3 regions of the Chitinophaga varians genome follow, and region 3 is predicted to be linked to each of the others. Evidence: riboswitches for the same ligand, from Rfam matches in the RefSeq annotation. Region 3 holds a riboswitch; each other region holds the start of a gene.

What was found. Region 3 has a riboswitch for thiamine pyrophosphate ahead of HGH92_RS05170 (TonB-dependent receptor). Riboswitches for the same ligand answer to the same signal wherever they lie in the genome.
Region 1: another riboswitch for thiamine pyrophosphate. It lies ahead of thiS (sulfur carrier protein ThiS); the one in region 3 lies ahead of HGH92_RS05170 (TonB-dependent receptor).
Region 2: another riboswitch for thiamine pyrophosphate. It lies ahead of HGH92_RS24135 (HAD family hydrolase); the one in region 3 lies ahead of HGH92_RS05170 (TonB-dependent receptor).

The regions. Positions count from the first base shown of each region.
Region 1 is NZ_JABAIA010000001.1:2,678,336-2,688,466, reverse strand. It holds gene HGH92_RS10925 (esterase-like activity of phytase family protein) at 1-1,019, opposite strand, end outside; gene HGH92_RS10920 (lmo0937 family membrane protein) at 1,121-1,273, opposite strand; gene HGH92_RS10915 (ferritin-like domain-containing protein) at 1,530-1,991, shown strand; gene thiH (2-iminoacetate synthase ThiH) at 2,425-3,531, opposite strand; gene HGH92_RS10905 (thiazole synthase) at 3,546-4,322, opposite strand; gene HGH92_RS10900 (thiamine phosphate synthase) at 4,322-4,951, opposite strand; gene HGH92_RS10895 (hydroxymethylpyrimidine/phosphomethylpyrimidine kinase) at 4,948-5,700, opposite strand; gene HGH92_RS10890 (thiamine phosphate synthase) at 5,673-6,266, opposite strand; gene thiC (phosphomethylpyrimidine synthase ThiC) at 6,279-8,135, opposite strand; gene thiS (sulfur carrier protein ThiS) at 8,218-8,421, opposite strand; TPP riboswitch at 8,472-8,575, opposite strand; gene HGH92_RS10875 (lipocalin family protein) at 8,859-9,338, shown strand; gene HGH92_RS10870 (hypothetical protein) at 9,347-9,598, opposite strand; gene HGH92_RS10865 (sterol desaturase family protein) at 9,635-10,131, opposite strand, start outside.
Region 2 is NZ_JABAIA010000003.1:115,930-126,060, forward strand. It holds gene HGH92_RS24110 (hypothetical protein) at 1-261, opposite strand, end outside; gene HGH92_RS24115 (toxic anion resistance protein) at 275-1,375, opposite strand; gene HGH92_RS24120 (TerD family protein) at 1,418-2,032, opposite strand; gene HGH92_RS24125 (TerD family protein) at 2,069-2,623, opposite strand; gene HGH92_RS24130 (phosphoribosyltransferase family protein) at 2,613-3,455, opposite strand; gene HGH92_RS24135 (HAD family hydrolase) at 3,455-4,111, opposite strand; TPP riboswitch at 4,461-4,560, opposite strand; gene HGH92_RS24140 (dodecin family protein) at 4,820-5,029, shown strand; gene HGH92_RS24145 (universal stress protein) at 5,104-5,946, shown strand; gene HGH92_RS24150 (sugar phosphate isomerase/epimerase family protein) at 6,191-7,033, opposite strand; gene HGH92_RS24155 (helix-turn-helix domain-containing protein) at 7,225-8,064, shown strand; gene HGH92_RS24160 (hypothetical protein) at 8,423-9,409, shown strand; gene HGH92_RS24165 (GMC oxidoreductase) at 9,553-10,131, shown strand, end outside.
Region 3 is NZ_JABAIA010000001.1:1,272,506-1,282,636, forward strand. It holds gene HGH92_RS05130 (Rossmann-like and DUF2520 domain-containing protein) at 1-398, opposite strand, end outside; gene topA (type I DNA topoisomerase) at 732-3,086, shown strand; gene HGH92_RS05140 (transglutaminase-like domain-containing protein) at 3,116-3,988, shown strand; gene HGH92_RS05145 (hypothetical protein) at 4,026-4,355, shown strand; gene der (ribosome biogenesis GTPase Der) at 4,400-5,713, opposite strand; gene era (GTPase Era) at 5,750-6,619, opposite strand; tRNA gene HGH92_RS05160 (tRNA-Met) at 6,734-6,805, opposite strand; gene HGH92_RS05165 (single-stranded DNA-binding protein) at 6,915-7,322, opposite strand; TPP riboswitch at 7,524-7,619, shown strand; gene HGH92_RS05170 (TonB-dependent receptor) at 7,632-10,007, shown strand.

The sequences.
Region 1 (10,131 bases), 1.4 Mb from region 3:
TATTTCCCAAGGGAAGCGAAATCAAAAAGTAAGGATTTGGTAACGGTCTTCACACCATTGGCAGTTTTCAGTGAGTTGATATCACTGATGTCCGTGGCGCCGTGAAGGTCCACCAGGAACACTTTGATGGTGCAGTCTTTCACGCCGGAAGAAAAAGAGCGTTCTATGGACAACAACTGATGATCAGACAACACCAGGATATCGGAGATGCCGTTTACCTTAAATGCATTGGCGGGAATGGCCGGATATGCAACGGGTTCTAAGCGGTAGGCATATTGCGCCACCGGTTGCAGGGTTTTGTTGTCATATTTGATCAGTCGTGTAAGCGCTGTGGTGTCTCCTACGTCTGCACGGGGACCGTCTTCATAGCGGGGTTCTTCCAGGCTGACGAACGTGTGGCGGTAGTCCGGTGTAAAGCCGAGGCCTTCAAAGGCGCCATTACGCCGGGGGCCGTTGTCTGTGGCCTGCATACGGAACTGCGATGGCAGTGCGAAAGAATCCAGGTAGTGACCGTCTATAGATATTTCATATACGCCGGGGTTGGTGAGGATGGTGTCTTTGGTGTTCACAATCCGTTCTCCTTCGCTGCTCCATACCAGGCACCCCTTTTGGGCGTTGTAGCGCAACGCTTCGGGATCGGGCGTCAGCGCCGGATTGACTTTTACACCGGGATAAGGTTGCCCGTTCTGTTGCAGCAGCGTCGTCATGCCAGTAAAGCGAACGCTGTCAAACGACTGGGCGGAAAAGTAAAGTTTGGCCGTATAAAAGCGGGCTGGTGCCAGTTCGGAACGGTCATCACAGATCATATAATACTGCTGCCGTGAAGCGTCGTAATCTATGCCGGAGAGCCCGCCGGTAACGGTGCCCATAAAAGGCATGTTATGCGGTATGGTCTGCTCCCCGATGAGCCGGAGCCTGCCGAAGCCGGCGGCAACAGATTTGGTAGCAGGACGGGTACTGGCGCAACTGGCGCCTAAAGCCACGGCAACAATGGCCAGCAAAAACCGGGATACTTTCATGGCGGCAATTTAAGACAAATACGAATTACGGATTACGAATTACAAAATCGGGCTTTTGAAAAGTCATCCTTTGTTATTCGTAATCCGTCATTCGTAAGGTCTTATACCGCTCTGCCGCGAATAATGTTAATTAAGATGGCAATGATAGCTAGTACCAGTAGTGCGTGGATCAGGGCACCGGCAGAATATACAAAGAACCCCAGAACCCACCCGATAACGAGAATGACGGCAATCAGATACAACAGGTTACTCATGTTTTAAGGATTTGGTCCGCCTATTCTGCTAAAAAATATATGCCAACGCTGATAAAGCGCTTATATACAATATATAGGGGGGAGAATAAATGCTGTACAGGTGTGGAATCGCTTCCCCCATACGGAGAAAAAAAAGGACGGGTGAAGGAAAGCCTGATGACTGAAGTATCTGGTAATAAAGGCTGTGCAAAATGGTCGCATTTTTGGGTTGTTGCAGGCAGAGACTATCTTTTTAATCCTAAAAATTTACCGGAACATGCAACAACAAGAAACAATCGCCGAAGTAATCAGCGACCTCGTCAAGATCAATAACGACAGGATGGAAGGGTATCAACAGTCGATGGATGCTACTGATGATGTGGATTTGAAAGCGCTTTTTCAGCGTATGATCGATGACAGCCGCCGGTATGCCTCCCAGCTGTATGATGAATTGGTGGCGCTGGGTGAGCAGAGGCGCTTCGGCACTACAGCTGCCGGCAAGCTATACCGTACGTGGATGGAGATAAAGACCGCTTTTACCGGCCATGACCGGCATGCTATTCTTTCTTTTTGTGAATATGGAGAAGATGCGGCACAACGTGCCTATAGTGCGGCGCTCCGGTCAGATACGCCCATGTCCTATCGTCTCAGGGAACTGATAGCCGATCAACAGAAGTCATTACGGAATGATCACGATATCATCAAGACTTACAGAGATGTACAACGGATCGTGTATTAACGTGCGAAAGGATTTTTTTGTGCAGCAAATTGATGATTGTTCATTTTGTTCAAACTGAAGCTAAATACGGTTGTTCAGGAATAGCATTTTATTTTTGGATAGCGGTATTCCAATCATACTTATTTTTATAAGTAATATGGCAACTACGGGATTTTTCGGTACAAGGCTGCTTCATCAAGGAAGCAGCCTTTTTTTATGCCTGTAACCGAACCTGGTTTCCCGCACAACGATGCCGCTGACAGCCCGGAAACCGGGAATTTTGTTCACCGTTCATAAAATCTGTTCATTTTGTTCATTTTTAATGCACACTACTTTTATATCTGCGCTCATCTTATCTTTAAAGAGATTGAGAGAAGTTATTACCCCTTGTAATATTGCTTTTAACCAGCTATGAAAAACAACAAAGGTGGCCCGGTGGCCACCTTCTTTTATGTTAGCCCAATACCTGGTCCCAGTCTTTCCATACCGGTTCATAACCGCTGTTTTTCAACATGGCGGCGATGGCGGCTGCGCTTCGTTCGTCGGATATTTCAAACTGTTCAAGCGATTGCCGGTCGGCGGCGTAGCCTCCGGGATTGGTGCGTGATCCGGCGCTCATACTGGTAATGCCGAGCCGGATAATGTGGTCCCTGAAAGATTCCCGTTCCCGGGTGGAAATACTCAGTTCCACTTCCTGATTAAAAAGGCGGTAAGCGCAGATGAGTTGTACCAGCTCCCGGTCATTCATTTCCACTTTAGGTTCCAGTCCGCCGGAGAAGGGACGCAGGCGTGGAAAAGAAATGCTGTACCGCGTTTGCCAGTATTTTTTTTCGAGATACTGAAGATGCAGTGCTGTAAAAAAGCTGTCGGTACGCCAGTCTTCAAGACCTATCAACACCCCCAGCCCCATTTTATGAATGCCGGCGCGGCCCAGTCTGTCGGGCGTTTCCAGCCGGTATTGAAACGATGATTTGCGTCCTTTGGGATGATGCTTTTTATAGTCCTCCTGATGGTAGGTTTCCTGATATACCAGCACGGCATGTAGCCCCAACGGTATCAGGGCGGCGTAATCCGCCTCGTCCATCGGTTGCACTTCCATGGAGATATGGGCAAAATGGGGACGTAACAGTTGCAGTGTTTTTTTGAAGTAGTCGAGGCCTACTATCTGATGTGCTTCGCCGGTTACCAGCAGCACATGGTCATATCCCATCTCTTTGATGACGGCCGTTTCCTGTAGTATCTCCGCTGGGCTGAGGGTTTTGCGCCGGATCTTATTGTCCAGGCTAAAGCCGCAGTAGGTGCAGATATTCTGGCATTCATTGGAGAGATACATGGGGATATATAACTGCATGGTATTGCCAAAGCGCTGCAGGGTGCGCTGATGGCTCATTTCAGCCATTGGTTGCAGGTAGGCGGCTGCCGCAGGTGAAATGAGGGCGGCAAAATCATCGAGGGTGCGGCGCTGGTTATGCAGGGCCTGCTCCACATCTGCGGCTGTTTTGTCGTAGATGCCTGCCTTTACCTCGTCCCATTGATATTGCTCAAAAATGTCTTTAAACATGATCGCAGTTTTGATTAAGCTTCGTCGAGAAAAGCCACCAGCGGGCTGGAGGCGATGGCGTGGGTACTGGTGGGCGCCAGGCCGGCTTCATAGGCCATGCGGCCGGCTTCCACGCCCGCTCTGAAGGCCGCGGCCATTTTTACCGGGTCTTTGGCCACTGCCAGTGCAGTGTTGACAAGAACGGCGTCTGCGCCCATTTCCATGGCCATGGCGGCATGAGAGGGCGTGCCGATGCCGGCGTCTACCACTACGGGCACATTGCTTTGTGCGATGATGATTTCAAGGAAGTCGGCGGTACGGAGCCCCTTGTTGCTGCCAATAGGTGAGCCAAGCGGCATAACAGCTGCGGTACCTGCGTCTTCGAGCCTTTTGCACAGCACCGGGTCTGCGTGTACATAGGGCAATACCACGAAGCCCAGTTTTACCAGCTCCGTGGCGGCCAGCAGGGTTTCTACCGGGTCGGGCATCAGGTAACGGGGATCAGGATGTATTTCCAGTTTTATCCAGTTGGTTTCGAGTGCTTCCCGCGCCAGCTGAGCGGCATAAACGGCTTCTTTGGCGGTACGTACGCCGGAGGTATTGGGCAGCAGCTGTATATGCGGATGATGCAGATGCCGCAACAGGTCATCTGCCTGCTGTTGCAGGTCCACCCGCTTCAGGGCGACGGTCACCAGCTCGCTGCCGGAGGCCAGCAGGGCTTCTTCCATCAGCGGGGCGGAGGCAAACTTGCCGGTGCCGGTAAACAGGCGGGAGGTAAATGTCCGGCCTGCGATGGTGAGTGGTTGTGTCATCACTGTTTGTTTAAAAGGTCATAAATATGTTGTACCAGCAACCGTTGCCCGGTTGCCTGTGTAATCAGCCCGCTCACGGCTATGCCATGGATGCCGGTCTGTATAATGGCGGGAATGTCTGATTCCATAATTCCGCCAATGGCCACTACCGGCGTATTGATCTGCTGCTCGCGCAAGGCGGCCATGATCGCCTGATAACCTTCAATGCCCAGGATGGGGCTGAGGTTTTGTTTGGTGGTGGTGAAACGGAAAGGCCCAAGGCCTACATAACTGGCGCCGTTCTTAACGTGTGTGAGCACATCGGAGAGTGTATTGGCGGTGCCACCGACTATTTTATCGGTGCCTACGATAGCCCTCGCAGCGGCCACCGTCATGTCCTGGAGGCCAACGTGCACACCGGCGGCGTCAACGGCAACGGCTATATGCGGATAATCGTTGATGATCAGCGACACGTTGTACCGGTCGCAGAGGGCTTTGGCGGCAGTAGCTACCGGCAGCACGTTTTCGTGCGTTTCGTTTTTAATGCGCAGTTGTACCAGCTGACAGCCGGCGTCGCACGCCGCCCGGATGTTATCGAGGTGGCTGCGCCGGTCTGTTTGCTGGGAGATATAATGCAGTTTGTTGATCATATGTGATGATATCCGGTTAATGAAGGATGACTGGACAATAAATTTTCCGTATAGGCTTTGGCGTTAGCACATGCGTCGGAAAGTGAATGGCCAAGTGCCAGATTGGCCGTGATGGCGGCAGACAACACGCAGCCTGATCCGTGTTTGGGATATACCCGCTGGGTGCCGGCGGAAAACCGCTGTTCTTCGTTGCCGGTGTACAGCGTATCCTCTCCGGGCCTTGCCTGATGATGGCCCCCTTTGAGCAGTACCGCACAGTGGGCAGATAGCTGTTTCGCTGCCGCGTCGCCATCGTCGAGGCCCGCCAGCAGCATGGCTTCGTGATAGTTGGGCGTGATCAGGTACAGCTCTGGCAGCAGCTCCTGCCATGCCTGCCTCGGGATGCTGCTGTGAAAAGCATGTCCGGCAGAGGCTTTCAGCACCGGGTCAACGATAATGCGGATACCGGGCGACAGCAACCTGATGGCACGTACCAGTTCCAGCAGGGACTGTACATCTGTCATGATGCCGATCTTGCAGTAGGCCACCGTTTCGGTGGCCAGCAGCGGCTTTGCCTGCGCCAGGATACGTGGCAGTGATAGCCAGTCCACGGAAATGAAGTCGCTGGCGGTTTGTATGGTAAGTGCCGTGCATACGCCGAGGCCATACACGCGGTGCTGCTCAAAAGTCTTGATGTCTGCCAGCAGACCGGCTCCCCCGCTGGGGTCGAGGCCTGCAAAGCTCATGACGACTGGTCGTTGCTGTTCCATCGTTGTTGTATGCGCTGATAAATGGTGACTGCTTTGCCGGGTTGTTGCCAGATGGCGCCTAATACGGCGGCGCCATCGAAATGCCAGGCTTTCAGCTGATGAATGTTGGAGGCGTCCACCCCTCCCAGTGCGAGTACCTGTCTGCCCTGCTTGTCTGGAAGAGGCTGCGCAAAGCGGCCATGGTGACCGGTTTTGGAGATACTGTCGAAAACAGGGCTGAGCAGCAGTACGGAAAAGTGCGGCGGCATCGTGGCAATAGCCGTGGTATCATGTATGCCGGTGCTGCACAGCGGGAACCGTGAGAGCGCGGGGGCATCGGTACTGTAGCGGGCTTTCTCGCTGAGATGCAGCCCTCCTGCCGCGAACCGGCTGCTGATGTCAGGCTGATCGCGGACAATGATACGCGGATGCCATTCCGGCGCTGTTTTCTCCAGGAAGGCCAGATAGTCGGCCGTTTGCCAGGAGGGTTTGCGCAGCAGAATGTAGCTGGCGCCTGCCTGTAACAGATCGGCGACGATCTTTTCTTCTTCGTATATACGTTCTGGTGAGGTGACGACCCAAATCATCGGCAGCTGGTTTTATTGATAGATTTCGCCTCCCTGTTCAGCGAAGGACCGGGCTTTTTCCTGCATGCCTGTTTCTAGTGCGGTGGCATCGTCCAGCCCTTCCCTGGCGGCGAAATCCCTTACTTCCTGCGTGATTTTCATGGAACAGAAGTTAGGGCCGCACATAGAGCAGAAGTGGGCGATTTTAGCGCCTTCCGCCGGCAGTGTTTCATCATGGTATGCGCGGGCGGTCTCCGGATCGAGGGAGAGGTTGAACTGGTCTTCCCAGCGGAATTCAAACCGCGCCTTGCTGAGGGCGTTGTCGCGGTGTTGTGCGCCAGGGTGGCCTTTAGCAAGATCGGCGGCGTGGGCGGCGATTTTGTAGGTGATCACGCCCTGCCGTACGTCTTCTTTGTTAGGCAGTCCGAGGTGTTCTTTCGGCGTAACGTAGCAAAGCATAGCGGTGCCGAACCAGCCGATCATGGCCGCGCCGATACCGGAAGTGATGTGATCGTAACCGGGCGCGATGTCGGTGGTGAGGGGGCCCAGGGTATAGAAAGGCGCTTCGTGACAGTGTTCGAGCTGCTTGTCCATGTTTTCTTTGATCAGGTGCATGGGCACGTGGCCGGGTCCTTCAATCATCACCTGTACATGATGTTTCCAGGCTATTTTGGTGAGTTCGCCCAGTGTTTCCAATTCTGCGAACTGTGCCGCGTCGTTGGCGTCGGCGATGCTGCCGGGACGGAGGCCGTCGCCGAGGGAGAAGGAAACGTCATACGCCTTCATGATTTCGCAGATATCTTCGAAATGGGTATAGAGGAAGTTTTCCTTGTGATGGGCCAGGCACCATTTGGCCATGATGGAGCCGCCGCGGGAAACGATGCCGGTTGTTCGTTTAGCCGTTAACGGTATATAGCGCAGCAATACGCCGGCGTGGATGGTGAAGTAGTCAACTCCTTGTTCGGCCTGTTCAATCAGTGTGTCGCGGAAAATTTCCCAGGTGAGGTCTTCTGCTTTGCCGTTTACTTTTTCGAGTGCCTGGTAGATGGGTACGGTACCGATGGGCACGGGTGAGTTGCGGATAATCCATTCTCTGGTTTCATGGATGTTTTTGCCGGTGCTGAGGTCCATGATGGTGTCTGCGCCCCAGCGGCAGGACCATACGGCTTTTTCCACTTCTTCTTCGATGCTGGAGGTAACAGCGGAGTTGCCGATGTTGGCATTGATTTTCACGAGGAAATTGCGGCCGATGATCATGGGCTCACTTTCCGGGTGGTTGATATTGGCTGGTATGATAGCGCGTCCGGCGGCTATTTCCTGGCGTACGAATTCGGGCGTGATCTGTTTTTTAGGAATGTTGGCGCCCATGCTGTTGCCCGGATGCTGGTGCCAGAGCGGGCTGTTTTCCTGGTAGTATTTTTCTGCGTATTGATTTTCGCGGATGGCGATATATTCCATTTCCGGCGTGATGATTCCCTGTTGTGCATAGTAGAGCTGGGTCACATTCCGGCCGGGCAGTGCGCGCAATGGTTGGGCGGTGATGCTCATGCCTGGCATGTTGTCGCCTGTTTGTTGCAGCTGCCGTACATAAGGGCTGGTATACTGCGGTAGTTGTTCCACGTCTCCCCTGCCGGTGATCCAGGATTCACGCAGCCTGGGCAGGCCGCGGGTAACGTCTATGTCGATGGACGGGTCGGTATATGGGCCGCTGGTGTCATATACCACTACCGGTTCATTGGGCACGGCATCGCCTTTGCGGCCGTGAATACGGGTGTCTGTCAGTGTTATTTGCCGCATGGCGACTTTTACAGGATGGATAGTCCCGCTGACATATATTTTTTCTGAGGCGGGAAAGGGCGTGCGGCTGATGGCCACGGGTTGTTTTTGCATGAGAAAGGATTTTGTGGACATGAGAATATCGTTCCGTTATGCATATATAACGGTAATGGTTAAACGAAATAAGGAAACCGAACTATCCGCCCTGAGTGGCGCGGATGATCGTGATACTGTCTGACGGCTGCAATGGCTGGTCATTCCACGAGTTTCGCGGGACCACCTGGTCGTTGACCGCAACAGCAATACCTTTTTGGGCGGAGAGTTGAATAAACTGTAAGAGCGCAGCAATGGTTATTCCTTGCTGCACCGCATAAAGTTTATTGTTTACAAGCACTTCCATGCGTGTTGGAATTTAAGTGAAACAATAAACTTTAAGGATGTGGAAGATGAGAAAGTTCAGTTACTTTTCCCTACGGCAGTATGAGCTGCTTCAGGTACTGAGGGTATCATCTCAGCTTATCCCGGGTACGGGATAAACACCCCTAAAGTGAGGGATAAAAGTAAGAAAAAAATAATAATTGCAGGAGGATAATTTTCCGGGCGACGGATGGCTGTGGCAATCATACCCCAAAAAAGAATCCGGATAAATAGCTTTTAATAACGTAAACGGTTATACGAAATATGTGGGTGTTGAGCGATATCCGATATGATTTAGTATGTATGACTGGCCGTGATAAGCTAACGATGTTGAAAAGAATAAGGAGGAGCGCACAGCCTGATTGACGGTGGGGTTAAAAAATATCTTTCGCATATACCGGTAATTCGTAATTTAGTTTCATGTTAATAAAACAGTTACCGTCACTATTGCCATTATTATTGTTATTGGTAGCGTGTAAGTCAAAGAAAGCACCTGTGCCGGAAGAGGCAGCGCACGACAGCAGCCTGGTAGTGGTTACAGACAGCAGCAATGCCGGCGTTACCGACAGCATCGCTGCTGTAACTGATACGCTGCGGGTGGACACAGCTAAGCTCATAGGGAAATGGATACAGCCTGTAGCAGGGCTGGACAAGGAGATGCAGGGGTTTCAGCTGCGCAGGAACGGTACTGCAAAGTCTATCAACATGTATACGCTGGTATATGAAAAATGGGCGTTGAACAATGACACGCTGTTTTTATGGAGCCATTCGGAAGGCGTAAAGGATACGGCTGCCGTTATAGACACCACCATTATCAGGGAGCTGTCCGACACATCACTGGTGCTGTTTCCGTTGAAGGCAGCGGAGGGGTATACAGACCGGTATCGCCGGAGCCGCTAGTCATGTCTTTAGTTATACATTTGCCAGAGTCCTACCAGGCAGGCTACTACAGCCATAAAGATGCCGGCAGCGGCCAGCTGCATATCATCAATATTTTTTCTGCCGATATACAGGGATACGAGGCCTACTATACCTGCTGCTGCGCCGGAGGCGACGGCATAGGTGGGCGTTTTGGTGGCAAAAGCAAATGCTGCTGAGAGGACGCCGATGACCAATGCTGCAATGCAGGCTGTTTTTGTGAGTGCTGTTGAGTGTTGCATATGTTCGGATTTAATAAACAGGTAAAAGAATACAGTCTACAGGTTACTGCTCACTCCACTTATCTTATCATTGTTGGCTACGGTGGATTGTTCCCAGGGTACTTTCAGGAGCGGCCCTACTTCCTGGTAACGGTTGTCCCGGTATTCGTCCAGCCCGTATCGGATGGAGGTGGTATCCGGGATAAAAATGAAGGTGCCGAAAATGCGGTCCCATATCGAGAAGATATTGGCGTAATTGGAGTCTGTTTCCGGCTGATAATGGCTGTGGTGCACCTTATGCATGTCAGGGGAAACGATAATCCAGCTGAGGGCGTTATCAAGCCCTTTAGGCAGTCTGATGTTGGCGTGGTTAAACTGTGACATAAATGCAGAGAGTGACTGGTAAAACATGACCATCCAGAACGGCACGCCCATGGAGAGAATGGCCAGTAGAAGCGCACCCACGCGGAAGAGGCTTTCCACCGGGTGATGGCGTAACGCAGTGGTGGCGTCTATTTGTGTATCGATGTGGTGTATTTTATGGAACTGCCACA
Region 2 (10,131 bases), on a different contig from region 3:
ATCATAGATCAGGCTGACGTTCCTTTCGTTGGAGGCCTTGATTTTTTTCAGCAGCTCGATGGCGGATGCGGTGTATTGCAGGTGGAACAGCTCCAGCTTATTGATGTCCAGTTCTGGGTTGGTTTCGAATAATTTATGGACAACCTGGCTTCGGAGATATATTTTATAAATAATCTCTTCTTCAAAAAAAGCGGACAGCAGCTGTAGTTTGCCGTTGGTTTTATTTGAGTCATTTAATATAATCGCCAGGTTATCCTCCATTATCTACACACGGTTATCGAACATTAGTTACATTTTTCTTCAGCTCTGTTTCCAGGTTTTGCAGTTCACCGTTGAGCACTTTACGGCTTTCGGCGCCCTGGTCGTGGATCCTCTTCACTTCATGCAACGTTTCGATGAGCGACTGGGTGGTGCGTTTCAGTGTTTCGACAGACACCACGGTCTTTTCGTTTTCCCGTGCCACCTCGATGCTGTTCTGTTTGAGCAGGTCTGCATTTTTCTGCAGGATGGTGTTGGTGGTATCGGAAACTTTGCGTTGCATTTCCACGTTGGCCTTCTGGCGTTGCAGCGCTACCGCGATGGTGAGCTGGTTTTTCCAGACAGGGATGGTAGTGGAGATGATAGACTGCGCCTTTTCAGCGATAGAGGTATTGTTGTTCTGTACCAGTCTGATCTGCGCCAGTGACTGCAGCATGATGAAACGAACGATCTTCATGTCTGCGAGCCTTTTATCCAGACGGCTGACGAAATCGCGAAGGTCCGCAATTTCATAGTCGTTGTAGTTGCCGGCGTTGGCTTCCATTTCGGCCAGTTTCTGTGTCAGTTCATTATACTTCAGTTGACCGGAGATGATCAGGTCTTCCATCTGTTTAATATAGTTGACATTGCTGTCGAACATGGTTTGCAGGGAACTGTTGTCTTTCAGGGAATTGATACGGCCCGCTTTGATCTTGTTGGTGATCTTGTCGATGTTGGCCACTACGGTATCATATTTCTGGAAGAGTTTCTGCGCGTCGACAACGAGTTTTTTCAGGAACGGCACTTTGGAGAGAAAGCCCTTCAGCCCGCTGGGGTTGAGCTCATCCACGTCCACGTAGTTCAGCTCAGTGAGCAGTTCATTGATCAGGCCACCTACTTCTCCGGAGTTGTAGGTACGCACAGAGGTCAGGAACTCGTTGCTGTAGCGCTCCATGGAGCTCTGTACGTCGGCGCCGTAGTTCAGGATGGAGTTCACGTCGGTGGTGACCAGCGACTTATTGAGCTCATTATATTTCTGCGTTTCTTCAGGGGTGATACGGGCAAGGTCGGCATTGCCGTCTTTGTCCAGTCTTACCACGGGAAGCGCCTGATCAGTAACATTCGGATTAGATTCCATAAGGTATCAGATTAATGTGTGATAGCATTGCAAAGGTAAGGACTACAGGTATTGCCTGGACACAGTGTCCACAGTTTCCTGCAACTTACGGTCACGGGTGGGTTCTCCGATGGCGTTAAATTTCCACTCGCCGTTTTTCCTGTAAAATACGCCCATTACCATGGAGACGTGGCCGGCAAAACCGGGGCCGCTGGCGATGTCGTAAGTGGCAAATACTTCGTTTACACGGGAAGGGGTGCCTTCGTATATGCGGATGGAAGCAAACGGAATGGTGCCGAAATCGTGGCCACGGAAGCTGTTGAGCACAAAAGCGACGTAGTTCACGCTTGGGTTCAGGCGGGAGAGGTCTACGGTGATCACTTCGTTGTCGAGGCCGTCGTTGCCGTTCATATCACCCGTCAGGTCGTCACCGCTGTGGCGGATGGAGCCGTCCTGGGAGCGCAGGTTACCGAAATATACGACTTCCTGCAGTTGTTTTTGTTCGTTGAACAGGGCGCAGCTGCCGTCCAGGTCTACGGCTTCTTTGGATTTGGACATGCCGAAGAGGCCTTTCTTTTCGATGGCGCCCCAGTTGATGCCCACACAGATATTTTGCAGTTTAGTACCGTTGCTTTTCTCGAGGCTGATACGTTGGCCTTTTTGGAGATTAATTGCCATTTGTCGGGTTGTTTAATGGAAATGGTATGGAATAGATTAGTTGTATTTGTTCAGGTAGTCCTGCAGGCCGCCTTTCATGCCTACGCCTACAGCTTCAAATTTCCATTCGTCGCCGCGTTTGTAGATACGGCCGAACTCTACGGCTGTTTCGATAGAGAAGTCTTCTTCCAGTTCATATTTCAGGATCACTTCGTTAGTAGCAGGATCGAATATACGTACATAGGAATTTCTCACCTGGCCGAAGTTCTGTCTTCTGGCTTCTGCGTCATGGATGGTCACTACCACGCATATTTCAGTCACTCTTGGATCTGCCTTGGAGAGGTCAATTTTAACCTGCTCATCATCGCCGCCGCCTTCGCCGGTGAGGTTGTCGCCGGTATGTTCCACGCTGCCGTCAGGGGAAACGAGGTTGTTGTAAAACACAAAGTGCTGGTCTGACAGGATTTTTTTGTTGTCGCCCATCACAAAGATGGAAGCATCGAGGTCGAAGCTGGTGCCGGTGGAAGAGGAGTTCACATCCCATCCCAGGCCAATCGTGAATTTGGGAGCATTAATCGCCTGCCGTTGTCCTTTTTGCAAATTAATTGCCATGTTGTATGCTTTTATGTTTTCTATGAAAAATATAGTGGTTAATATACTGAAGATTTTGCTGATAGGCCCCGATGGTATGATAACCGTTGCCGATGGCCATATCATACAGCATATTGATAAACTGGTCCGACTGATTTTGCAGGAAAATACAAAATGAATCGAAATCGTAGTTGAGAATATATTTTACGATACGGGTATTGATGGCAAACCGCTCGTCCCGGATGATTTTCTCCAGGTGGAAGATCGATTTGACAAAATGATAGTTCAGATGGTTCTCGATGTTGGGATGAATGCTGTTGTTCTGCAATTCCGCATAATACAGCAGGTACATCTCGTTGGAGAGGCCGTAGGTGTCCACCATTTTGAGGATCATGCGTTCATGGCCGCCGGTGATACGGATATCGTCCAGGAACACGATGGTTTTGCCTGCCAGAAATTCCCGGTCGATATGAAACGAATCGTTGCCAATCAGTTTCAGCCGCTGTTCGGCGTCCAGTTCCCCGTAATCTTCCTTATAGGTGATGGTGCGGTGTACTTTCGTTTCCTGAGTGACAGGGTGCCCGTTGGCCGCCAGCCAGCGGTTGAGCCGGAACACGAAGTGGTTCTTCATGGAGAACGTAGCGGTGGGAATGAACGCATAGGGGCTGGACACCACCACCAGTTGTGGGATAGTGCGGCCTTTCAGGTGCTGTTCAATAAACCCGTCAGCCAGTGTGGCGCCGAACCTTTCAGCTACCAGGTCATCACCGAATTTAAAACGGCTGTAATCATCCGGACAAAATCCGAACTGGCTGGTGTCAGTGATTTTATGGAGGGAGTATGTCGTCGTCATCAGTTAAGCAGGCTTGAAATACATTGATTGTTGGAATTGACCAGTAACGAATGAATGCCGGCCCTGGTGGCGCCCCGGATATCAGACTTTACGTTATCGCCTATATGTATGATCTGTTGGGGCAGGACGGCCGCCCCGTTCCTGGTAGTGGCAATGGAATCGAGCATGAGCCGGAACATACCGGGATTGGGCTTGGACATGCCTGTTTCATCCGAATACAGCTGGAAATGCAGGTACCGGCCCAGTTCCAGCTCCTCCAGTATCTTCCTCAGGGTACGCCCTTTAATGAAAGCAGTATTGCTCAATAAGCTGAGGGTACAGTCCTGCCGCTGATGCAACGTACGCAGCACGTCCACGGTGGCGGAGCAATACACGACCGGCCGGTGCCGGAACACCAGGGCTTCCATTTCGTTGTACAGTGCTGCCAGGTCAATCGACCCAAAGTCGTACTGATGGTCATTGATCTCGCTGATCACCATCAGATGAAGGGTGTCGGTATCTAGATTGCCACCTGTTTTTTCGTTGATGGCATTGGCCAACAGGTCAATCCTGCGGAAGATACGTTCCACTTCTTCGAGTGATTTTTGCCGGGGATTAAAATGATCAAAAAAGAATTTCGTCCGTTCCCGTTTATAGGAAGGATTAGATCTGATCAAGGTTAACCAGAGGTCAAAGGAATAATGCTGGTAGTTGTTCATTCGTTGGTTATGGTGTATAATCCTCACGGATACTGCACAAATCAGGGTTAAACCTATTTATGGTAGCATAGTGTGAAAATAAGTGTTTACAAACGGGACATTCATCTTTTCCTGATATGCATGACTGAGCTGGGATTATAACAAAAAGCCTGCCGTAGTGTTTGTCAGCTAATATAACACATAATACTATACGGAAATGAAAAAATTGCAGGATTAAAGGATTGATAATAAACGGTTTGGTGACAAAATGACAACTTATCTAGTAGGTGTATGCAAAAAAAGAAAGGCGCCGGGTTCTCCAGTGCCTTTCTGGTGTTTCCTGCTTTCCTACGCTGGTATTACCCAGTTCAGGTTGTAAGGGTATAATCTCAGGTGTTGTTTTACCAAACCACCCCTTTTCAGAAACATCTGCTTACTATAATGAAAGGACCATGCCAGCGAACATACCTTCCGGAAACCGATTGATTTTCAATGAAAACCTTTACCGGCACAACCTTTTACTGTAGCGGGGATTGCACATTCCGGGTAGCGTTCCGGGGGAAATATTGCCTGCCCGCTTTGTCTTTATGCCTGCTGTAATCCGCCACGGTGCCGGGGTTAACCAAACCGGTAGGCAGTTTGTTTTAATATACACGCCCTATTTTTTCATCATTTAAAACTTTTCTTATGGCTATCGTTAAAGTAATCGAGGTGATCGCCTCCTCCGAAAAAGGTTTTGAAGACGCTGTGCAGAATGCCGTGCAGGAAGTAAGCAAAACCATCCATAATGTAGATTCTGTATTTGTGAAGGACTTCAAGGTACACGTAAAGGATGGTAAGATCACCACTTATGGGGCAATCTGTAAAGTGTCTTTCCGTCTTGATGAACAACGTTGAAACCGGCAGACAGGGATTGGGCGGAGCTAATGTTCAATCCCTTTTTTTTCACCACATCTGAAAATGAAGATGTCATGAAATCGATACTTATATTAACCGACTTTTCCGATGCCGCCTTTCGTGCGGCGGAATATGCTACCAGCCTGGCGCCTTTGCTGGGCGTGGAAAACCTGATCCTCTACCATGCTTACCGCACGATGGTACAGGGCTCCGATATACCGGTGCCCGCGCCACAGGTGGAGAACCTGGTCTATGTGGAGCATATGGAGAAACTGGCCTCCCTGCAGGACCAGCTGCGCATGATGACCGATGCCAACGTGAAGTATGAACTACTGGCGGAAGACGCGTATCTGCCTGACCAGTTGAACAAGCTCTGTCGTGAAAGAAATGTAGGCCTGGTCGTAATGGGCGTTGCAGGCAAGACGGGGCTGCAACAGTTTTTTATGGGCAGCAATACCTCACAGGTGCTGAAAGTAAGTGAATACCCGGTGCTGGTAGTGCCGCAGGAGGCTGTAGTAGGGAAAAAGATCAGCAGCGTTGTTTTTTCCACCGACCTGCAGAATATCTCCAAAGCCTCACTGGAACAGCTGCATCGTTTCCTCGACCTGCTCCGTCCGGAAGTTCATATCGTCAATGTGGAACCGCCCGCAGCCGATAAATATTCTGATAATACCAGGAATGAAATCACGCTGCTGCATGATACCCTGGAAAAGTACAATCCGGCCTTCCATTATGTGACTGGCACGCATATCGCTGACAGCGTGCTGGAGTTTGCGAAAGAACATCACGCCTCCCTGGTGGTGACCGTGCCTAAAAAACACTCGTTTATCTCTTCCATCTTCCATAAAAGCATTTCCAAGGAACTGGCGTACAATTCTCCTGTGCCGTTGTTGTCTATTCCTGCATCGCCGGAATGAACATATTGCGCGATCCCAGGGCTGAAGCCCTGGGCTACGTTCTGTTTCAGGCTGTTTTGTATGGAAACAACTAATGGACCTGAGAATTTTATTTTTGCCCACCCGATCAGTCTGAATCTAATGGTATCCGGGCCGTTCTGTTATTCTTCAGGTGGTTCATAAGAAGAAACCAGACCGAAAATTTTCTACGCTGCCCTCAAAGGAATCTAAAACACAACGTAGCCCAGGGCTTAAGCCCCGGGGATTATGATTTTACGGCATTGGCCACGCCTTTGAAATAGCCTGCTGATTCGGCGATGCCTGGCAGCGGGTCGTTCATGTCTTTTTCGTATTCAATGCTGCAGATGCCTTTGTAGCGTATTTTATCCAGTGCGTTGACGAAGCTGCTGAAGTTGATGACGCCACGGCCTATTTCTGTTGGTTTGCCCTCTTTGGAGGCTACCGTCACATCTTTCAGGTGCAGGTCAAATACCCTGTCTTTATAGGCCAGTACTGCTTTGGCCGGATCTTCGCCGGCGCGTGTGGCGTGGCCGATATCGATGCAGAGGCCCATGCGCGCGTCGCGGTTTTTGATATGTTCCCATGCATTGCGCGGGCCGGGGTACAGTGCGTCTTCCGGGCCGTGGTTATGAATGGCGAGGCGTATGTCGTATTGTTTTACCTGTTGTTCTGTATAGTCCAGTAGTTCGGGCGTGGGTACGCCGACGATCATGGGCACCCCGACTTTTTTGGCATAGGCAAAGGCATCGTCTACCGACTGCTTCGTTTTCATATAGATCACGCCTACAGCGTATACGTTGATACCGCCGTCACGGAACTGTGAGAGTACGGCTGCTATCTGCTCCGGGCTGCTTTGCAGCGGCAGGTGGACATCTTTCAGGGAGATGTGGCTGATATTGGCCCTTTGCATCATCGCGATGGCCTGGTCCGCTTTGAATTTGAAAAAGGTATATCCGGCTATGCCGATGGACAAACGGTCTTTCGCCGGTGGCGGTGTTGCCGGGCGTGCTGCTGACAGCAAAGGCGTGAGGCCGGTGGCTGCCAGTCCCAGGGAGGCCTGCAGCAGGAAATTTCTTCTCGAAGACATAAGCAAACGATTGATGTGGAGGCCAAGATCTTCAAATTTTCCGGTATTTTTAGGGCGAATTTTACCCCTGGCTGGTGTTTTCTGAACAGCCCGGCACAGTATCATACTATGAAGGTGAATGTTTACATTTGTTTGATGGCGGGCATTGGTTGGGAGTGCCGGTCGATAAATAACCTATAAAACTGAGGAAGATGAACCCACGCATGAAAGCCTATACGCCACACCCTGCGCTGCAGGACGTTGTTGCCAACATCACTATCTATGAAGCTGATTTTGCCAAATCACCGGAACTTTCCAATATGTACCGTTTTGTGCCTGCCTATCAGCGGTATATCATGTTTTATATCAAAGACCCTATTAAAGTGTTGCGGGTATACAGCAACGATTTCCAGACCAAGTCGGTGTCACTGACAGTAGGGCCGCTGGAACGCTCCGTAATGCTGGACCTGGGGCGGCATCACCTGGCGCTGGGCGTGGCATTTAAGCCCGGAGGGTTGTTTCGGCTGCTCAATATCCCCATGACGGAAATGCAGGAACAGGACTTCGATACCAGCATGCTGCTGGGCAATGAAATAAAGGAAATCAATGAACAGTTACAGGAGAATACAGATGACTGGGACCTGATGGTCCGTATCGTACAAACCTACCTGCTCAAAAAACTGTCCCGTCTCAAACCTTTGCTGCCGGTAGATCTGGTGATGACCAACCTGGTGGCGAACGCCGGAAATATGACCATCGAAAAGCTCGCTGCCGACGCCTGTGTGAGCGTACGGCAGTTTGAACGTAAAGTGGTGGAGCGTACGGGTATGTCGCCGAAACGTTATGCGCGGTTGATCCGTTTCTGTAAGGCCTACCACCTGAAAGAGCTGCATCCGGAAGCCACCTGGACGCGCATTGCGCATATGAGCGGCTACTATGACCAGATGCATTTTATCCGTGATTTTAAGGAGTTCGCTGGCATCACCCCCTCCATCCTGGACGAGACCTCCCTGGAGAACACGATCCGTCTTCACCGGATGATGAACCAATAAAAAAAATGTCGCATTTGTACTATTCGCCTGTCGGTAATCACGATAATTTTGTTTCCGAAGAGAGGGCAGCTTTTGTCTGACCATCATTTAACACGGTGTATGACAAGGGCTTATAGCCTTAACGCTGCTTTCCTTCCGCCATGCGAACTACTAATTAGCGTCGTCTTAATCAGTAATTCCCATTGTTTGTTGTACCCCAATATTCTTTTGAAAATTCTCTTATGCAGTACCCACCAAAGTAGTAATTGGTTTAAAGTGAAAAAAGCCGCACAGTCGTCTGATTGTTGCGGTTCTTTTATTTATCTTTAGTGAAACCGCATTTCCCACGCCCGCCATAAGGTTACCCCTGCTCTTCGGTATGCTGCTTGCCAGCGGTACCGTGTATGCTCAACAACCCTCACTTGACAAACCCGAGCGGACCGTTGCCGGTGTCTGTCTTTGTTATACCACGCTGGATGATCTGGAAAAGGCCGGTAATGCCCTTCAACCAGTAAAAGTGACGGAAATGGAGTATCCGGAAAAGGCGCTCCGTCCGGACAGTAGTTATGAATATGGCAAAGGATATATTACTGCCAGATACCCGGGCATGATCTTTCAAACAGAACGGAACAGCCGCTATATCACCAAAATCCGGCTTACACCTGATTTCAAAGGCAAACTACCGGATGGAAAAGCGATTGATGTCCGGTGCCTGAAGGCCGCCGATGTGCTCCGGATGTATCCTGAACTGGTAAACAGATGGATGTGGATGTCGCGACCGGGTAGTGATTACCTGATACTATCCAACAGCCTGATTCAGTTTTATGTAAAAAAAGACTACAGCCGGAAGCCCTTATATCCCATAGATGACGCTTACTATAGAAAAAAGCCCATTGCCGGCATCGATCTTGTTTATGGCTGCCATCCTGCGGAATCCGGGCTGGACTTGACAGCGTCTGCGAATTACTATGTAGACAGTGTTTTGGTGCCCGACCTGGACCGGGTATTTGCCTCCGGCAATATTAGCCGTGTGACGACGTTAACGCATTCCACAGACAAAATTTTGGTGGGCAGCAAGGGAGCCATTTTTATCGAAACAAAAAAGTTTGTACGTCACCGTTATTGGAATATCTTCAGCCTGGATGAGGCTTACCGTAAACTGGTGCCGTCGCCGGATGCTGACAGCGGAGTGATATATATCCTGAGAGGAAAACCCTTGTCCCATCAGCCTGAATCGTCTCTCGCCGAAGTTACCGCGGAGACTTTCGCCAGCCTTGTTATTCTCGATAAAGCCGCGTTGAAAAAGCAATACGGCATAAAGAGCCGCAAGCCCGGGGTGGTGGTAAAACTGAAAGGCGATAAATGATCCTGTCAAATCAATGCTCTTCAGTCGGCATGTGGCGCTGAAAGAAGGAAGCAGATCATCTGCATGGCTTTCCGGTCGTCCCTTTTCTGTTAGGTTTGTATGAATATTTTATTATTTTTCGGCCTGCCAGTAAATTCCGTGGAATGATCAATCTGAATCTGAAGGCCGAAGCGGCCAATACATACGACGCGATAGTAGTAGGCTCCGGTATTACCGGTGGCTGGGCAGCCAAAGAGCTGTGTGAAAAAGGACTGAAAGTGCTGATGATAGAAAGGGGCCGTCAGCTGGAACATGTAAAGGATTACGAAACGGCTACCGCCGCGCCCTGGGAAGTGCCCCACCGCGGCGTGCTTACCAACGGGCAGAAAAAAGACCATCAATATCTTATCCGGGAGAAAGTCTACACGGAATTCAACCATAGTTACTGGATGAAAGACGGCGAAAACCCGTACACCGAAGAAAAGCGGTTCGACTGGCAGCGTGCTGATATCGTGGGTGGCCGGTCCATCATGTGGGGCCGCGGTTCCCTGCGTCTCAGCGACCTGGATTTTGAAGCTAATCTCAAAGAAGGCATCGGTATCGACTGGCCGATACGCTATAAAGACCTGGCCCCGTGGTATTCCCATGTGGAAGCTTTCGCCGGTATCAGCGGGCAGGCAGAAGGGCTGCCACACCTGCCGGACGGCGTGTTTCAGCCACCGATGGAAATGAACTGCTTTGAA
Region 3 (10,131 bases):
TCATCATTGCCCGCTTCCAGCATAATGGGTATAGGCGGATAGTTTTTGAGCTCTTTACGGATGGACTGCAGCGGGTACAGCACGCCGGTATTGACCGATATCCGGGAGATAGCGCTCAGGGGCACGGCGCCCGCAGTATGGGCCACGATCCGCTTGCCCAGGCGCAGCTGGTCATTCAGCTCCGGGATGGCCGCATCACTGACCGCCAGCAGATAAACGTCTGCCTCCATATTAATATCCATCAGGTCAGTGGTGAAAGTGGAGTTCAGCATCTCCGAAAGCTCCCTGGCATGTTCGGGGTTACGGCCTACCACCTGCTTGACCTGGTGGCCATGCAGTTTTAACAACTGTCCGAAACAATGGGCCACATTTCCGGTACCAATGATTACAATATCCATAAACTAAAAATACGAATCCAATTACGATTTACGCATGACGGATTACGAATTAAGATGTTCTTTAATGGTTTATTATTAATTATTCGTTTAAACAAATTAATATTATTTATTATATAGAAAAGTTTAAATAACCAGATGACTAATACCATCATAGGGATAGCACCCCTTCATTGATAATTCATGGTCTGGAATTCATCATCGATAGGGGGTAATTCGTACTTTTACCAAGGGGCCTTATTTTTTAATTTGAAGGTACTTTTATATAATTGCAAACCCTATTAGTATTTATTTTACGATTTTTTACGTATTTAGCAGCATATTAAAGAAGCATACATGGCAAAAAATTTAGTTATAGTAGAGTCCCCGGCAAAGGCCAAGACCATTGAAAAAATTCTGGGCAAGGACTTTGAAGTCAAATCCTGCTTCGGGCACATCCGTGACCTGGAGAAGGACGACATGGGGATAGACATCGAAAATAACTTCAGGCCTAAATATGTAATACCGGAAGATAAAGAAAAGGTGGTAAAAGACCTCAAGAAGCTGGCAAAGGAAACCGATGAGGTTTGGCTGGCAACGGATGAGGACCGTGAAGGGGAAGCCATTTCATGGCATTTGTGCGAGGTACTGGGCCTCGATCCGAAAGAAACCAAACGTATCGTATTCCACGAAATCACCAAACCGGCCATCGAAAACGCCGTACAGCACCCGCGCAAGCTGGACATGGACCGCGTAAACGCGCAGCAGGCCCGCCGTATCCTGGACAGGATCGTGGGTTTTGAGCTTTCTCCCGTGTTATGGCGTAAAATGAGCATGCGTAACTCCCTTTCTGCCGGTCGTGTGCAGTCTGTAGCGGTACGCCTCATCGTGGAAAGAGAACGTGAAATCAACGGTTTTACCGCCGTTAGCACCTTTAAGGTAGAGGCATGGTTCACCGGCAAAGACATCAACGGTAAAAACATCTCCTTTAAGGCCGAAGGCCCTAATAAATTTAAAACAGCGGAAGATGCGGAGAAATTCCTCAAAGAATGTGTGGCTGCTGTCTATTCCGTTAAAGATATACAGGTAAAACCCGGCAAAAAATCACCTGCCGCTCCTTTCACCACTTCCACCCTGCAACAGGAAGCCAGCCGCAAACTGGGGTACAGCGTGTCTAAAACCATGCTGCTGGCCCAGAAGCTGTATGAAAGCGGTTTTATTACCTACATGCGTACTGACTCCGTGAATCTCTCTGATACAGCGGTAGCGGAAATTGAAAAAGCGATCAAAACCAGCTTTGGCGACCGCTATCACCAGTTCCGCAAATTCAAAAACAAAAACGAATCCGCCCAGGAAGCGCACGAAGCGATCCGCCCCACCTACATGGAAAACCCCACCGTAGACGACAGCGATACCCGCAAACTGTACGAACTGATCTGGAAACGGACCATCGCCAGCCAGATGGCTGACGCTGAACTGGAAAAAACCATCGCTAAAATCAATATCTCCACCAACAAGGAAGAACTGACCGCCAGCGGTGAAGTATTGAAATTTGACGGCTTCCTGAAAGTATACATGGAAAGCCACGATGATGAAGATATCAACGAAGACGAAGCACAGGAAGGGTCACTGCCGCCACTGGCCGTGAAACAAACGCTGGACCTCAGGGAAATGAAGGCCACCGAAAGATTCTCCCGCCCTGCGCCCCGCTATACGGAGGCCAGCCTCGTAAAAAAACTGGAAGAACTGGGCATCGGCCGCCCGTCTACCTACGCCCCTACCATTACCACCATCCAGAAAAGAGGATATGTGGAAAAAAGGGACAAGGAAGGCATTAAAAGAGAATTCCGCATTCTGGTGCTCAAAGCTGACAAAATCAGCCAGCAGACAGAAAGCGAAAACACCGGCGCCGAAAAATCCAAACTGTTCCCGACAGACCTCGGCATGATCGTGACCGATTTCCTCAACCAGTACTTCAATTCCGTGATGGACTACGGTTTCACCGCTAAAATTGAAGAAGAGTTCGACGAAATCGCCAACGGCAAAAAGGTGTGGAACAAAATGCTGAAAGAGTTTTACAGCCCTTTCCATAAAGATGTGGAAAACACGCTGGAAAACGCTGAACGCGTAAAAGGAGAACGCCAGCTGGGCGTAGAAGAATCTACCGGCAAGCCCATTGTGGCCCGCATGGGACGCTATGGCCCGATGATCCAGATCGGTAAGGTGGAAGACGAGGAAAAACCCCGCTTCGCCAAACTGAAAGCCACCCAGAGCATCGAAACCATTTCCCTGGAAGAAGCCATGGAACTGTTCCGGCTGCCCCGCAACCTCGGACAGTTTGAAGATTCAGACGTGATCATCAACATCGGCCGCTTCGGTCCGTACGCACAGCACGACAAGAAGTTCTACTCCCTCAAAAAGGAAATGGACCCGTACACCGTGGAACTGGACGAAGTAGCTCCCCTCATCGTGGAAAAAAGAGCTGCCAAAGACGAACGGACCATCAAAATATTTGAGAAGGAAAAAATCCAGATACTGAAAGGTCCTTATGGCCCCTATATCAAACAGGGCCTGAAGAACTACAAGATACCGAAAGAGAAAATTGACACCGCTGCGGACCTGACCGTGGAAGAAGCCAAAGCCATCATCGAAGATGCCAAAGCCAATCCGCCCAAGAAAAAAGCGCCGCCGCGGAAGAAGAAAGCTGAATAACCCGTAACCCGGGCATATTACCATTGCGTATGCACGAAAACAAGGAAATAAATGCATTGTTCCACCTGTTGGATGATCCGGACCAGGAAGTATTCGACACCGTTGCCAGCAAAATTCTGCTGTACGGCAAGGATATCATTCCCAACCTGGAGAATTTATGGGAGAATACCGTGGACGAGTCCATACAGGAAAGGATAGAACTGCTGATCCACCGGGTCCATTACCAGGACCTGCAGGCGGCCTTGCGTGCATGGAGCTTGTCGGAACTGCAGGACCTGATGCAGGGCGCCATCCTGGTGGCCCGCTACCAGTTCCCCGACCTGGTGCCTTCACAGGTGCTCAACGAAATAGAACGCATCAAACGCAATATTTGGCTGGAGCTGAATAACTACCTGACACCACTGGAGAAGATCAATGTGCTCAACAGCATGATCTATAATTACTTCGGACTCAAAGGGGAAGAAGTGTCCTATCAGCGGAAAAACCAGTTTTTCATCAACCAGGTGATAGAATCCAAAAAAGGCAATCCTCTTACCAACGGCATTATCTATCAAAGCCTGTGTGCTATGCTGGACCTGCCGGTATATGCGGTCAATATCCCCCGGCAGTTCATACTGGCGTATTTTGATACGTTCATCGATTTTGATGAACCCGTAGAACCGAACGACCAGCGCATCCTGTTCTTCATCGATCCCATTCAGGGCCAGATCTATACCCAACAGGACGTAGATACTTATCTGAAAAGGGTTTCCGTACCATCTGTGCCATCTTATTTCAAACCACAGTCCAACAAACGCATTATCCAGTTCCTGCTGGAAGAATTGGCGAAATGTTTCCGGGACGATAAAGATGCCTACCGTCAGGATGAATTAAGCAACCTGGCGTCTCTGCTTGAAGAATAAAAACGTATGATCATAACCAAATAAAAAAGCCGATCGCATGCGATCGGCTTTTTTATTCTTGCAAGAATTGATATTATTAGCAATAATATTCGCTTACTTAGCAGGAGTTGCAGCAGCAGCAGAATCAGCAACCGGAGCTTTAGCAGCAGAGTCAGCAGCAGGAGCTACAGCAGCAGCAGCAGAATCAGTTACAGCAGGAGCTACAGGAGCAGCGTTCATTGTGTCTACAGTAGTAGCAGTAGAGTCAGCAGCAGGAGTGCTACCACCGTTACAAGCTACGAAGAACATACCAGCTGCGATTGCAAATACAAATACTTTTTTCATTTTCAGTTTGTTTTATTTTTTTAAAACCGCGGCAAAGGTATAGAATAATTTCAGAATACAAAATCAATTCATTTCCTTTTTTTACGGCTATTTTTTCCGGAAAAAGATCTTCACTGGCACACCGCTAAAGTTGAAGTTGGTACGGAGCTGGTTTTCCAGATAGTTCCTGTACGGCGTCTTCACATCATCGGGCAGGTTACAGAAGAAGGCAAACGCAGGTGTGTGCGTAGGCAGTTGCGTTACGTATTTAATACGGATGGGCACCCCTCTTACTACCGGTGGATGGTACGCTTCAATTGCTTTCAGCATCACCTCGTTGAGACGGGCGGTCTGTACTCTGCGCAGGCGGTTCTCATATACTTCCAGCGCCGTTTCGATCGCTTTGAAGATACGCTGCTTTTCCACCACGGAAGTGAAGATGATAGGCACATCGGAGAATGGCGCCAGGCGGTTCTTCAGTTCCTTTTCATAATCACGTGCCGTGTTGGTGCTTTTTTCCACCAGGTCCCACTTGTTGACCAGCACCACTACACCTTTACCTTTACGGGCAGCGAGGCTGAAGATGCTGAGGTCCTGTGCGGTGATGCCTTTTTCAGCATCCAGCAGCAACATTACCACGTCTGCCTCATCTACCGCTTTGATGGCGCGGATCACGGAGTAGAACTCCAGATCTTCATTCACCTTCTGTTTGCGGCGGATACCGGCCGTATCGATCAGGATAAAGTCTTTCTGGTACATATTGTACCGGGTATGAATGGTATCGCGGGTAGTACCGGCGATATCGGAAACGATGTTACGGTCTGCCCCTACCAGTGCATTGAGCAGGGATGATTTGCCCACGTTCGGCTGGCCGATGATGGCGATTTTCGGCACATCAGCTTCCAGGTTCGGGTCATCCATATCATCAGTGATATGGGACACCACATCGTCCAGCAGTTCACCGGTGCCGCTGCCGCTCATGGAAGAGAGGAAGTAAGTTCTTTCGAAGCCGAGGCTGTAGAACTCGTTGGCTTCCAGCTGGCGCTGGGCGTTATCTACTTTATTGACCACCAGGTATACCGGTTTGGAAGTACGGCGCAGCAGGTTGGCCACGTCCGTATCGAGGTCGGTGATACCCGTCGTTACGTCCGTCATGAAGATGAGCACGTTAGCCTCATCCATGGCCACTTTCGCCTGTTTGCGGATTTCCCGCTCAAAAACGTCATCGCTATTGGTCACAAACCCACCGGTATCGATCACGTTGAACGATTTGCCGTTCCAGTCAGCGATACCATACTGACGATCGCGGGTAACACCGCTCTGATCGTCCACGATAGCGCGGCGCTGTTCCAGCAAACGGTTGAACAACGTTGATTTGCCCACGTTGGGGCGGCCCACTATAGCTACTGTAAATCCAGCCATTGTATTATTATGATTACTACTTTTTAAAATTACTGACTAGTACCCATATTCTTTCAGGTACAGGTCATTGTCCCGCCATTTGCCACGTACTTTCACATGCAGTTCGAGGAATACCTTGCGTTCGATGAATTTCTCGATGTCTTGTCTGGCCAGTGTTCCCAGCTCACGGATGGATTTGCCTTTCTCGCCGAGGATGATGCCTTTCTGTGTTTCGCGGGTAACGATGATCTCTGCTGCTATTTTTGTCAGTGTTTCTTTTTCCTGGTACTGTGTAACGATCACCGTGGTATGATAAGGGATTTCTTCTTCAAACAGCTGGAAGATTTTCTCCCGGATCATTTCCGCCACGAGGAAACGTGTAGACTTGTCCGTTAGGGTGTCGTCCGGATAGAACGCGTTGCCTTCTGGCAGCAGCGCTACGATTTCCTGCATCAGTTCCTTGATACCTTTTTTCTGTCTGGCGGAGATAGGCACCACTACTTTTGCTTTGCCCCATGCTTTCGCTTTCTCCATCAGCGTGTCCATATCCTCTTTGGAGAGGTTGTCCATTTTGTTGAGGATGAGGATGGCCGGCACTTTGAGGCGCAGGGAATCGAACAGTTCGAGGTTCTCTTCCAGCGAGTCTTTCGCGTCCATGATCAGCAGGGCGACGTCTGCATCTTCCAGTGCGGATTTTACCGCACCCATCATTTTCTCGTGCAGTTTGTATTTCGGGTCGATGATACCCGGGGTGTCCGAGAATACGATCTGGTAACCGGGTTCGGTGATGACACCGGTGATACGGTGCCTGGTGGTTTGCACTTTGGGTGATATAATAGCGAGCTTTTCGCCGATGATGGCGTTGAGCAAGGTACTTTTCCCCGCATTGGGCTTACCGAATATGTTTACAAAACCTGCTTTGTGCATGACTATCTAATAAAGGCTGTGCTGCTTTTTCTCTACTCAAACTTACGGAAATAAAAAAAGCCGAATTTCTTCGGCTCTTTCTGGTCTCTTTACCAGCGCTGATGCGCTCTTTTGTAGCGAGGAGCGGATTCGAACCACTGACCTTCGGGTTATGAGCCCGACGAGCTACCTCTGCTCTACCTCGCAATGAGGGTGCAAAGATAGTATTAATTTCATTCGCACCAAAACTTTTTTCAAAGAAAATGAAAAAGCCAACCATAACCGGTTGGCTTTCATATTGGAATGCATGTCTTTTTTAGAAGGGCAGATCATCGGCGGGTTGTTCTTCCACCAGTTCCTGTTCCGGAACGGCCGGGACCTCTACAGGAGCGGGACGGCGTCTGTCGTCATCCTTACGGCTGAGCAGTTGCAGGTGGTACACCCGGAGCCTTAAGGCCGCGGCAGGCTGATCGGTGCGGGAAATATACCCTTCCACCCTGGGGCCGCCTTCCACGTACACCAGCGTTCCCTGGTGCAGGTGCGCGGCCATGGTTTCCCGTCCCCACAGGGAGCAGTCCACCCAGGTGGTCCGTTCTTCCAGTACCCCGTCACGGTTCCGGAAACGCTCGTTAACGGCCACCGGAAAATTGAGCACCACGTTGCCGTTCACTTCTTTCCTGACAACATCCCGGCCCAGATAGCCGATAAACTGAAGTTTCATCATCTCATAAAGATTTAATGGTTAAAAATTAAATACAAGATGATTGAGAGAAGTGTAACAGGAAATTAAGCAATTTTTTGTTTCACACAGGAGAAGAGCGCAAAGTATTTTTCCTTCACGTAAAAGCCCCGGCAGAAAAGCAAAACCGCAAAAGATGTTTTTTTGTGCTACCTTTGTGGCTTCGCAAGGAGATCAACCGTTCCGCCGCGATTTATGGGGTGCCTTACTTTTCAGGCTGAGATCACACCCACAGAACCTGGACCAGGTAATGCTGGTTAGGAATTTAAAAAAACGAAAACAGACATACTAGAAATGAAACAGCTGATGTTGCTGGTGCTGCTGTCTATGGCAGGCACTTTACATGCACAATCCCTGGTTACTGGTACCGTTACCAGCAAAACCAACGGTAGGCCACTGGAAGGCGTTACCATATCTGTGAATCAAACCGGCGCCTTAACAGACCGGCAGGGACACTTCTCTGTCCATCTCCCTAAAAAAGGAAGTTATATACTACAAGCCAGCTATATCGGCTACAAATCATACACCACAACAATACAATCCGCCAATAATACACAGGTGGCAGACATCGTTCTCGAAGAAACCGGTCTGCTGGTGAAACCGGTAGAGATCAGCAGTCTCCGTGCCGGTAAAAACGCGCCGTTCGTCAACAGCACGCTCACTGCCGCCGATATCAAAAAAGGCAACCTCGGCCAGGACCTGCCACAGCTGCTGGACCAGCAGCCCGGCGTAGTCACCAATTCTGACGCAGGCACCGGTATCGGCTATACGGGCATGCGCGTACGCGGCTCTGATATCACCCGCATCAACGTGACCGTCAACGGTATCCCCATCAACGACGCGGAATCGCAAGGCACCTTCTTTGTGAACATGCCCGACTTCGCCTCTTCTGTCAGCAGCATCGAACTGCAACGCGGCGTAGGCACGTCCACCAACGGCGCCGCCGCCTTCGGAGCCACGCTCAACCTCAGTACCAACGAATACCGCGAGAAAGCCTATGGCGAAATCAGCAGCAGCTACGGTTCGTTCAACAGCTGGAAAAACACCGTCAAAGCCGGTTCCGGCCTCATCAACGACCACTTCACCATCGACGCGCGCCTCTCTAAAATCTCCTCCGACGGATATATAGACCGCGCCACCTCCGATCTCCGCTCGTTCTACACCTCCGCGGCCTACATTTCGCGGAAAACAGCCATCCGCCTCAACGTTTTTTCCGGTAAAGAAAAAACCTACCAGGCGTGGAACGGCGTGCCGGAAGCACTGCTCAAAACAAACCGTACCTACAACTCCGCCGGCACCGAAAAACCAGGCACACCCTATGACAACGAAACAGATAACTACCAACAGGACCACTACCAGCTGTTCCTGAACCAGGAAATTAATTCCAGCCTTAATTTCAACGTAGCCCTCCACCTCACCCGCGGCCGTGGCTACTACGAAAACTACAAAGCCAATAAAGCCCTCGCGGATTATGGTCTGCCTCCATACCAACACAACGGCGTTACCATAGATACCACCGACCTCGTGCAACAACTATGGCTCGACAACTACTTCTACGGCAGCGTATTCTCCGTAAACCGTACCGGCAACAAATTCAACTGGAGCCTGGGCGGCGGCTGGAACCGCTACACCGGCGACCACTACGGTAAAGTGATATGGGCCAAAGCCGGCATCGACAAAGACCATGAATACTACCGTTACCCCGCCGATAAAAACGATTTCAATATCTACTGGAAAGGAGAATATAAAATCACCGAAGCACTGCGCGCCTTCGCCGAACTGCAATACCGCAACATCGCGTACAACATGGACGGCTTCGAAGCTGCTCCCACCTATATGCCGCACGTGAACTACAACTTCTTCAATCCCAAAGCCGGTATATCTTATTACCTCACGCCGCTCAGCCGTGTGTTCGCGTCTATCGCCATCGCGCACAAAGAGCCTAACCGCGTGGACTTCGAATCCAACTACGGCGTAGCCCAGCCCAAACCGGAAATACTCCGCGACGTAGAAGCCGGTTACTCCTGGAGCAACAACATCGCTTCCCTGCAGGCCAACGTGTACTACATGAACTACAAAAACCAATTGGTACAAACCGGCATGCTCACCGATGTAGGCGCCTACGTCCGCACTAATATCCCGAAGAGTTATCGTGCAGGCGTGGAAGTGAGTGGCAACGTGAAACTAAGCGAGATCTTCACTGTCGGCGCCAACGCCGCCTTCAGCCAGAACAAAGTGCTGGACTACAACGCCGTTGCCTACGACGACAACAGTGTTGCCCATACCCAAACCTACAATAAAACAGATATCTCCTTCTCCCCTTCTTTCGTTGGCGGCTATACGCTGACTGCCCGTCCGCTGAAAGGACTGACCGTTGACCTGATCGGTAAATACGTCAGCCGTCAGTATATGGACAATACTTCCAGCAAAATCGCCAGCCTGAACCCCTACTATGTGAACAACCTGCGCTTCAATTACGTAGTGCCGCAGCCGTTGTTCCGTGAGTTAGGTGTGCAGCTGTTGCTTAATAATATCTTTGATGCGAAGTATGAGCCGAATGGTAGTACTTATAGCAGCTATGACCTGCAGCAGAACAAGGTGGTGTACAGCAATTATTATTATCCGATGGCAGGGTTTAATTTCTTTGTTGGGGTGAATGTAGGGTTTTAAGTAATAAATCTCTATCTAAACAAAAAAGGCCAGCCTGTCTAGCAAGCTGGCCTTTATCAATTAATAAGCATTGTCTATTTAGCCCCTATATACCTCCATCTATTCTCCTGATAATGGAAACCCT